DNA from 2 places in the Streptomyces sp. NBC_00370 genome. Region 1 is predicted to be linked to the other one. Evidence: predicted binding sites of a transcription regulator. Region 1 holds the regulator's gene; the other holds the start of a gene.
What was found. Region 1 encodes HrcA, which represses chaperone genes, less so after heat shock. Its sites were predicted from a motif close to TTNGCACTCNGNNNNNCNGAGTGCNAA; they were not measured.
Positions count from the first base shown of each region.

Region 1 (5,091 bases):
CAACGCGGCGCGGGTCGCGTCGAGTTCGGCGGCCAGTACCTCGACGAGCTGCCCGGCGGGCAGCTCGCGGGCCATCCGGTGGCCCTGTCCGGCGAAGAGCGCCATGCCCTGCGCGTCACCCGCCTTGGCCGCGGCCTTGCGCAGCCCTGCGGTCAGATGGTGGACGGCGGGATACGCGGGTGGCGCGTACGGGCCGTGTTCCCGCATGAAGCGGTTGACCAGGCCGCGCGCCGGCCGCCCGGAGAAGGCACGGGTCAGCTCGGTCCTGGCGAAGACGGGGTTGGTCATGGCCTGTTTGTGCAGCAGGTTCGCACCGGATTCCGGGCAGACCAGGAACGCGGTGCCGAGCTGTCCCGCGTCGGCGCCCGCGGCGAGCACGGCGGCGATCTGGCCGCCGCGCATCAGGCCGCCGGTCGCGATGATCGGCAGCTGTACGGTCTCCCTGACCTGGGCGACCAGCGAGAGCAGCCCGATGCCGGCGCCGTCGGTCGCGGGGTCGTCGCGATGCGTGCCCTGGTGTCCGCCGGCCTCGATGCCCTGCACACAGACGGCGTCGGCACCCGCCCACTGCGCGGCCCGCGCCTCGTCGGGGGTGGTGACGGTGACGACGGTGAACACCCCGGCGCGGCCGAGCGCGGCGAGCGCGGCGCGGGTGGGGCAGCCGAAGGTGAACGAGACGGCCGGCACCGGGTCGTCGAGCAGTATCGCCAGTTTGGCCTCGTAGCCGTCGTCCCTGCCGGACTCGGGGTCGCCCAGCGGGGTCTCGTACCAGGCGGCCTCACCGGCGAGCTGGTTGCGGTAGACCTCCACGGCGGCGCCGTCCTCGTGGTGCGGCTGCGGCATGAACAGATTGACGCCGAAGGGCCGGCCGGTCAGCCCGCGCAGCTGCTTGATCTCTTCGTACATGCCGTCCGCGGTCTTGTACCCGGCGGCGAGGAATCCGAGGCCCCCGGCGTCGGAAACGGCCGCAGCCAACTGCGGGCACGACGCACCGCCCGCCATGGGGGCCTGCACGATCGGATACCGGCAGAGATCGGTCAGCGCGGAGGACATGGAGGCATGGTGCCATGCCGCCCTTTGGGCGGCGTTGCGGGTCGGTTGGTTGCGGGTTCGCCGTCCGGCGCGGTTCGGTTGGCGGTCTTGGTTTCGGTCGCCGCCGGGGGCCGTTCCGGGGTCGTGTCCTGCGCTGCATGATTTACGGCGCGTACTCGCCTGACGCGGAGCCACCGCCGAGATGCGCCACAAATCACGCTCTACGCTCCGGACACCACCCCTGCACGACCCCCTTCACCCCAGCCGCCGGCACACGGGCGTGCCCGACCACCGGCGGGAGGGGGCCGGGGCCGGAGGAGGGGGGTGTCCGGACGTAAAGCGAAGGAGCTCATGCGACAAGCAGTCCGGACACCCCCCTCCGCAGGACCCGGAACCCGGCACCAGACGAACGCGGCCCAGCCAAGAACCGCAACCCCCGCCGGACGGCGACCCGCGGCCTACCGGCCGTTAAACGCGTCCTTCAGCCGCGAGAAAAGCCCCTGTTGCCCCGGTTGAAACTGGCCTGTCGGCCGCTCCTCACCCCGGAGAACCGCGAGCTCCCTGAGCAGCCTCTCCTGCTCGGGGTCCAGTTTCGACGGGGTCATGACCTCGACGTGGACGATCAGGTCGCCACGGCCGCCGCCGCGCAGGTGCGTGATGCCCCTGCCGTGCAGCGGGATCGACTGGCCCGACTGGGTGCCCGGGCGTACGTCGATCTCCTCGACCCCGTCCAGCGTCTCCAGCGGGCACTTCGTGCCCAGGGAAGCCGCTGTCATCGGGATGGTGACCGTGCAGTGCAGATCGTCGCCGCGCCGCTGGAACACCGCGTGCGGCAGCTCGTGGATCTCCACGTACAGATCGCCTGCGGGGCCGCCGCCGGGGCCGACCTCGCCCTCACCGGCGAGCTGGATACGGGTGCCGTTGTCGACGCCGGCCGGGATCTTGACCGTGAGCGTACGGCGGGAGCGGATGCGCCCGTCGCCCGCGCACTCGGGGCACGGGGTCGGTACGACCGTGCCGAAGCCCTGGCACTGCGGGCACGGCCGCGACGTCATGACCTGGCCCAGGAAGGACCGGGTGACCTGCGAGACCTCGCCGCGGCCGCGGCACATGTCGCAGGTCTGCGCCGAGGTGCCGGGCGCTGCGCCCTCGCCGTTGCACGTGGTGCAGACGACGGCCGTGTCGACCTGGATGTCCTTCGTCGTGCCGAAGGCCGACTCGTTGAGGTCGATCTCCAGCCGGATCATCGCGTCCTGGCCACGGCGCGTACGCGACCGGGGGCCGCGCTGCGACGCCGTACCGAAGAACGCGTCCATGATGTCGGAGAAGTTGCCGAAGCCGCCCGCGCCGAAGCCGCCGGCGCCACCGCCGCCACCCGCCGACAGCGGGTCGCCGCCGAGGTCGTAGACCTGCTTCTTCTGCGGGTCCGACAACACCTCGTACGCGGCGTTGATCTCCTTGAAGCGCTCTTGCGTCTTGGGATCGGGATTCACATCCGGATGCAGCTCGCGTGCGAGCCGCCGGAATGCCTTCTTGATCTCGTCCTGCGATGCGTCGCGGCGCACGCCGAGAACGGCGTAATAGTCCGTGGCCACTTACGACTCCGCCAGGATCTGTCCGACGTAACGTGCCACTGCGCGTACCGCTCCCATCGTTCCGGGGTAGTCCATGCGGGTCGGTCCGACCACGCCGAGTTTGGCGACTGCCTCGTCGCCCGAACCGTAGCCGACCGCGACGACGGACGTGGAGCTGAGGCCCTCATGGGCGTTCTCGTGCCCGATCCGTACGGTCATGCCCGGATGTTCCGCCTCACCCAGCAGCTTGAGGAGCACCACCTGCTCTTCGAGCGCCTCCAGCACCGGCCGGATGGTCAGCGGAAAATCGTGTCCGAAGCGGGTGAGATTGGCGGTGCCGCCGATCATCAGCCGCTCCTCGGTCTCCTCGACCAGGGTTTCGAGGAGGGTCGCGAGCACCGTGGAGACGGTCCCGCGGTCCTCCAGCTCGAAGGAGTCCGGCATGTCCTGCACGAGCTGCGGCACGTCGGCGAACCTGCGCCCCACGATCCGGCTGTTGAGCCGGGCCCGCAGATCGGCCAGCGAGGTCTCGCCGAACGGCGCCGGGCAGTCGATCATGCGCTGCTCGACCCGTCCGGTGTCCGTGATCAGCACGAGCATCAGCCGGGCCGCGGCGAGCGACAGCAGCTCCACGTGACGCACCGTCGAGCGGGTCAGCGAGGGGTACTGGACGACGGCGACCTGCCGGGTCAGCTGCGCGAGCAGCCGGACCGTACGGCCCACCACGTCGTCGAGGTCGACGGCGCTGTCCAGGAAGTTCTGAATGGCGCGGCGCTCCGGCGCCGACAGGGGTTTGACGCCCGCCAGCTTGTCCACGAAGAGCCGGTAGCCCTTGTCCGTGGGGATCCGGCCGGCGCTGGTGTGCGGCTGGGCGATGAAGCCCTCGTCCTCCAGCACCGCCATGTCGTTGCGGACCGTGGCCGGCGAGACCCCGAGCTGATGCCGCTCGGTGAGGGCCTTGGAGCCGACCGGCTCCTCCGTGCCCACATAGTCCTGGACGATGGCGCGCAGCACCTCAAGTCTGCGTTCACTGAGCATCGCGCACACCTCCAGCTCTCGTCCGTCGTACCCCGTCGGTCCTCGCTTGGCACTCGTTGCAGGGGAGTGCCAACATTCCCCGAGCCAGTGTACGGCCGTTCGGTACGGCCGTAGCAAGGCAGCCGCACACGCCGCCCGTGCCGCCCGTTCTGTCCCGGATCTTGCCCCGGTTATGCCCCGCGATATGTCCCGGGCGGGGTTTCTTCAGCGCCGGGACCGGCATTAAGGTCGTCGGCATGATGCACAAGCAGCTCTACGGCTGACACGACAGACGTCCGAAGAACCCGCCGCCCGGGGACAAGCCTCCCCGCGCGCCCGGTCCCGTATGCGGGTGTGGCGTCTCTTCGCCGGCCCGGTCTCCGTCGTGTTCTCCTTCCGCGGTTCTGCCGCGGCCCGTAGACCTGAAATGAGTGATCTGCCATGTCACGCGTGCCCCGTCGCCATGTCGCGATGATCGGCGTCCCCGCCGTCAGCCACATCCTGCCCAGCCTGGAGATCTTCCGGGAGCTGGTGGCCCGCGGCCACCGGGTGTCGTACGCCAACGACCCGTCGGCCGAGGAGCTGGTCACCGGCGTGGGCGCGGAACTCGTCCCGTACGACTCGCTTTTGCCGGCCGACAACAAGTGGCCGGACGATCCGATCGCGGCGATGACGATCTTCCTGGACAACGGCATCCAGGCGCTGTCCGCGCTGCGCGCCGCGTACGACAGCGACCCCGCCGACCTGTACCTGTACGACATCGGCGGGTATCCCGCGCGGGTCATCGCCGAGACGCAGGGCCGGCCGTTCATGCAGCTCTCGCCGACGTACGTGGCCTGGCGGGGCTACGAGCGTGACGTGGCGACGCAGCTGTGGCAGCTGCCGGGCGCCGACGCGTACCGGGCGAAGTTCGGTACGTGGCTGGCGGAGTCGGGGGCGACGACCACCGACCCCGATGTGTTCGGCGGCCGGCCGCCGAACACGCTGGCGCTGATCCCCCGGGCCATGCAGCCGTTCGCCGACGACGTCGACGAGGAGACGGTGACGTTCGTCGGGTCCTGCTTCGGGCCGCGCGCCGGGCAGGAGGAGTGGGTGCGGCCCGCAGGCGCCGAGAAGGTGCTGCTGATCTCGCTGGGGTCGGCGTACACGGGCCGGCCGGACTTCTACCGCGCGTGCCTGGCCGCGTACGGGGATCTGCCGGGCTGGCACGTGGTGCTCCAGATCGGCCGGCGGACCGATCCCGGTGCGCTGGGTCCGGTCCCGGGCAATGTCGAGGTGCGTCCGTGGGTGCCGCAGCTGGCGATCCTGGAGCAGGCCGACGCGTTCGTGACGCACGCGGGGATGGGCGGCAGCAGCGAGGGGCTGTTCACGGGGACGCCGATGATCGCCGTACCGCAGGCGGTCGACCAGTTCACCAACGCGGACCGGCTGGTGGAGCTGGGGGTCGCGGTGCGGATCGACACGGCGG
Region 1 covers NZ_CP107968.1:2,780,665-2,785,755, forward strand. Annotated here, with positions in the region: gene OHS57_RS12270 (nitronate monooxygenase) at 1-1,053, opposite strand, end outside; gene dnaJ (molecular chaperone DnaJ) at 1,491-2,627, opposite strand; gene hrcA (heat-inducible transcriptional repressor HrcA) at 2,628-3,644, opposite strand; gene OHS57_RS12285 (macrolide family glycosyltransferase) at 4,065-5,091, shown strand, end outside.

Region 2 (5,091 bases), 2.5 Mb from region 1:
GAACATCCGGTACGCGTCCTCGGCGCCGAACTTCGCCACCGCGCGCTGGCGCAGCCGCGCCTGCGCCAGCGCCGCCGAGACCAGTTCGGCCGGGTGGTCACGGCGCAGCCGGGTGGCGAGGGCGAGTTCCGTCGCGGGGTCGTGGTCGCGCAGTTCGGCGAGGAGCGCCTGGCCCTCGGCCGACAGCAGCGGCGCCAGGCCGGCGGAGGCGGGCGACGGGGCGGGCGCGGGGTGCGGGGTGGGCGACGGGTGCGGGGCGGGCGTGCGGTCGGTCACCCGGCCATTGTGGGCCAGCCGGGGGACCGCGCGCTTCGGGCGGAGGTGTCTGCCGGGCGGCGGCCCGCAGCGCTGACAGGATGCGGGGCCATGCAACTAGTAAGACAAAAGGAAGATGCGGTGACCAAAGGGGCGGCAACAGCGCGGCTGAGGGCGCAGGCGCGGGCCCGGCTCCGGGGCGTCCGGCGTACCCGTACGGCACTCGCGGTGCTGCTGGTCGCCGCGATCGGCTCCGGCTGCGCCGCAGGGGCGGACGGCGCCGGGGGCGGCCCCACGTCCCGGCCGATGCCCCTGCCGCTCGATGTCCGCCCGATCACCTTCCCGCCCGCCGCTCCCGCATCGAAGCCGGCCCTGCGTCCCGTACCCGCCAAGCCCGCCGCCGGGCCGCAGGCGGCGCAGGCCGCGCAGGCGCTGGGCGGACCGGCCGGGGCCGTGGCCGCACAGGCGGACCTGCTCAAGCGCGGCCAGCTCGCCCGGGTCGCCCTGGCCAAGAAGTGGGGGCTGCGCAAGGTGCCCCTGCTCGCGCCCCCGCCGCCCGCGGTCAAGCCGAAGATCACCACCCGCAAGGGCTTCGAGGTCAGGGGCGGCGACGCGGGACTGCCACCGGTGTTCACGACCGTCCCCGTCAAGGACAAGGTCGTCTTCCTGACCATGGACGACGGCGCCGAGAAGGACCCCGAGCTGCTGCGGATGATGTCCGAGCTGCGCATTCCGTACAGCGCGTTCCTCAGCGACTACCTGATCAGCGACGACTACGGCTACTTCAAGAAGGCGCAGAACCTCGGCGTCTCGCTGAACAACCACACCCTGCACCACCTTTACCTTCCCAAGCTCACCCCGGCCCAGCAGCGGCACGAGATCTGCGACCAGCAGGACAAGCTCGCCAAGCACTACGGGAAGCGGCCGACGCTCTTCCGGCCGCCGTTCGGCAACTACAACGCCGACACGCTGCGTATCGCCAAGGCGTGCGGAGTGACCGCCGTACCGCTGTGGGAGACCGAGGCGTTCCCCGACCACATGGACTGGCGGGACGCCGACCAGCACCTGGACCCCGGCGACATCATCCTTACCCACTTCAGGGGCCGTTCCGACTGGAAGGCGTCGATGCCGGACCTGATCAGGTCGCTGCTGAAGCGGATCACCGACAGCGGCTTCGCCGTGGCCAAGCTGGAGGACTACGTCTGACCCCGGCCGCCACGGGGGCTGCCGCGCTCAGCCGCCCGGGCAGTCGCCGCTGCCGCTGTAGCACGGCACGTAGTGGCGCTGCGGGGGCCGCGGCGGCGGGTGCGCGTGCTGGTAGGCCCGTGCCGTCACCGCCAGCATCGCCCCGCCGACCACCAGCACCACCAGGACCTGTACGCAGACGGTGATCGGGTGCCTGCTCCGTACGAACCACCAGACCGACAGCGCGATCAGCAGCACCGGGACGCCGTACGAGAGCAGCGGCGCCCAGTCCATCTCCGGCACCGTGCGCGGCGGCAGGTCGCGGGGGCCCACGTCGAGCTGGGCGAAGATCAGCAGCAGCGTGCCGATCCCCAGGAGCATGGCGTCGGCGACCAGGACGACGAAGGCCAGGAACGCGTCGGCGCCACGCGTCGGCCGCGCCGCGTCGGCGGAGGGTGCCGCATCGGCGGAGGGCGCCGCGTCAGCGGAGGACACCGGGTCGAGAGGGTTTGTCACGCTCGTACTTTCGTACGGAACGGCCGCCTCCGGCCAGCGGTTTCGTGATCCGCGCGGATCCGCCACGCGCCCGCCCGCTGGCACTCCGCTTGACCGAGTGCTAACCGCGGTCATAGTCTCAGGTCTGGCACTCCCCACTGGAGAGTGCCAAAGCGCGACAAGCAGGTCCGGCTCCCGCGACGACGGATCCCAGCTGTCGCCACCCCAGACAGTTAACCCCGTGAGATCTCCGAAGGGGGAGGTCGGATCGTGACGACCGCCAGCACCAAGGTTGCCATCAAGCCGCTCGAGGACCGCATTGTGGTCCAGCCGCTCGACGCCGAGCAGACCACGGCCTCTGGCCTGGTCATCCCGGACACTGCGAAGGAGAAGCCCCAGGAGGGCGTCGTCCTGGCAGTCGGTCCGGGCCGTTTCGAGAACGGCGAGCGGCTTCCGCTCGACGTTTCCGTCGGCGACGTCGTTCTTTACAGCAAGTACGGCGGCACCGAGGTGAAGTACAGCGGCGAGGAGTACCTCGTCCTCTCGGCTCGCGACGTTCTCGCGATCATCGAGAAGTAATTCACCAGTTCGTTTGCTTTTGATCTGCGCCCTCGGCCCCCCTGCGATTGCCGGGCGGACGGGGGCGCAGTTCATTTGAGAGGACACAGAAGCTCTAATGGCGAAGATCCTGAAGTTCGACGAGGACGCCCGTCGCGCCCTCGAGCGCGGCGTCAACAAGCTTGCCGACACGGTGAAGGTGACGATCGGCCCCAAGGGCCGCAACGTCGTCATCGACAAGAAGTTCGGCGCCCCGACCATCACCAACGACGGTGTCACGATCGCCCGCGAGGTCGAGCTCGACGACCCGTACGAGAACCTGGGCGCGCAGCTGGTGAAGGAGGTGGCGACCAAGACCAACGACATCGCGGGTGACGGCACCACCACCGCGACCGTGCTGGCCCAGGCGCTGGTCCGCGAGGGCCTGCGCAACGTCGCCGCCGGTGCTTCCCCCGCCGCCCTGAAGAAGGGCATCGACGCAGCCGTCGCCGCCGTCTCGCAGGAGCTGCTGGCGACCGCGCGCCCGATCGACGACAAGTCCGACATCGCCGCCGTGGCCGCGCTCTCCGCGCAGGACCAGCAGGTCGGTGACCTCATCGCCGAGGCGATGGACAAGGTCGGCAAGGACGGTGTCATCACCGTCGAGGAGTCCAACACCTTCGGCCTTGAGCTGGACTTCACCGAGGGCATGGCCTTCGACAAGGGTTACCTGTCGCCGTACATGGTGACCGACCAGGAGCGTATGGAGGCCGTCCTCGACGACCCGTACATCCTGATCAACCAGGGCAAGATCTCCTCCATCCAGGACATGCTGCCGCTGCTGGAGAAGGTCATCCAGGCGGGTGGCTCCAAGCCGCTGCTGATCATCGCCGAGGATGTCGAGGGCGAGGCGCTCTCCACCCTCGTCGTCAACAAGATCCGTGGCACCTTCAACGCCGTCGCGGTGAAGGCCCCCGGCTTCGGTGACCGCCGCAAGGCCATGCTCGGCGACATCGCCACCCTCACCGGTGCGACCGTCATCGCCGAGGAGGTCGGCCTCAAGCTCGACCAGGCCGGTCTCGACGTGCTGGGCTCCGCCCGCCGCGTCACGATCACCAAGGACGACACGACGATCGTCGACGGTGGTGGCGACAGCACCGAGGTCGTCGGCCGCGTCAACCAGATCAAGGCCGAGATCGAGTCCACGGACTCCGACTGGGACCGCGAGAAGCTCCAGGAGCGCCTCGCGAAGCTGGCCGGCGGCGTGTGCGTGATCTCCGTGGGTGCCGCCACCGAGGTGGAGCTCAAGGAGAAGAAGCACCGTCTGGAGGACGCCATCTCCGCGACCCGCGCCGCGGTCGAGGAGGGCATCGTCTCCGGTGGTGGCTCCGCCCTGGTGCACGCCGCCAAGGTGCTCGAAGGCAACCTCGGCAAGGAGGGCGACGAGGCCACCGGTGTCGCCGTCGTCCGCCGCGCCGTCGTCGAGCCGCTGCGCTGGATCGCGGAGAACGCGGGCCTGGAGGGCTACGTCATCACCGCGAAGGTCTCCGAGCTCGACAAGGGCCACGGCTTCAACGCCGCGACCGGCGAGTACGTCGACCTGGTGAAGGCCGGCGTCATCGACCCGGTCAAGGTCACCCGCTCCGCGCTGGAGAACGCCGCTTCCATCGCCGCCCTGCTGCTCACGACCGAGACCCTGGTCGTCGAGAAGCCGGCGGAGGAGGAGCCCGAGGCGGCCGGCGGCCACGGGCACAGCCACTGACGTAGCGCGTCGCTGCTCAGTCTGTTCAGTACACCGAGGCCCGGTGTCCCCTCGCGGGGGCACCGGGCCTCGGTGCGTACGCCGTCCGGCGCCGCGGGCTACGCGGAGAGGTGCAGCGCCGCCGGGAGTACGGGATCGGCGAAGGGCAGGCCCTTCGTGTAGCGCTCGATCTCGTCGAGCGCCTGGTCCGCCATACGGTGGATCTCGTTGCCGAGCGAACCCGCCACATGCGGGGTGAGCAGCACGTTCGGCAGGTCGTACAACGGCGAATCCGCAGGCGGCAGTTCCGGCTCCGTCACGTCCAGTACGGCGTGCAGCCGGCCGGAGACCAGCTCGGGCAGCAGCGCCCGCTCGTCCACGAGCGAGCCGCGCGAGGTGTTGATCAGCGTCGCGCCGTCCGCCATGGCCGCGAGCTGCGCCGCGCCGATCATGTGGTGCGTCGCCGCGAGCTGCGGGGCATGTACGGAGACGATCGAGCTGCGCGCGCACAGCTCGTCGAGCGGTACGGCCGCCGCGCCGAGCGCCGCCGCCGCTTCGGCGTCGACGTACGGGTCGTACAGCAGGACGTCGAGATCGAACGGCCGCAGCAGCTCGGCCACCCGGCGGCCGATGCGGGAGGCGCCGACGAGCCCGACCGTACGGCGGTAGTTGCCCGCGCCGTCCAGCTCCGCGCGCCAGTCGTGCTCGGTGCGCAGCTCCCGGTAGCGGCGGGCCGAGCCGAGGACGTTCTTGCCGGCGAAGAGGATCGCGGCCAGCGTGTACTCGGCGACCGGCACGGCGTTGGCCGCGGCGGCGGAGGTGACCGTGATGCCGCGCTCCCAGCACGCCTCGGTGATGTGGTGCTTGACGGTGCCCGC
Region 2 covers NZ_CP107968.1:5,265,394-5,270,484, forward strand. Annotated here, with positions in the region: gene OHS57_RS23510 (THUMP-like domain-containing protein) at 1-276, opposite strand, end outside; gene OHS57_RS23515 (polysaccharide deacetylase family protein) at 367-1,461, shown strand; gene OHS57_RS23520 (DUF6234 family protein) at 1,489-1,956, opposite strand; gene groES (co-chaperone GroES) at 2,206-2,514, shown strand; gene groL (chaperonin GroEL) at 2,612-4,234, shown strand; gene OHS57_RS23535 (hydroxyacid dehydrogenase) at 4,333-5,091, opposite strand, start outside.
Region 2: groES (co-chaperone GroES) is a predicted target of HrcA. The motif match lies at 2,034-2,060, and genes of this name have one in related genera.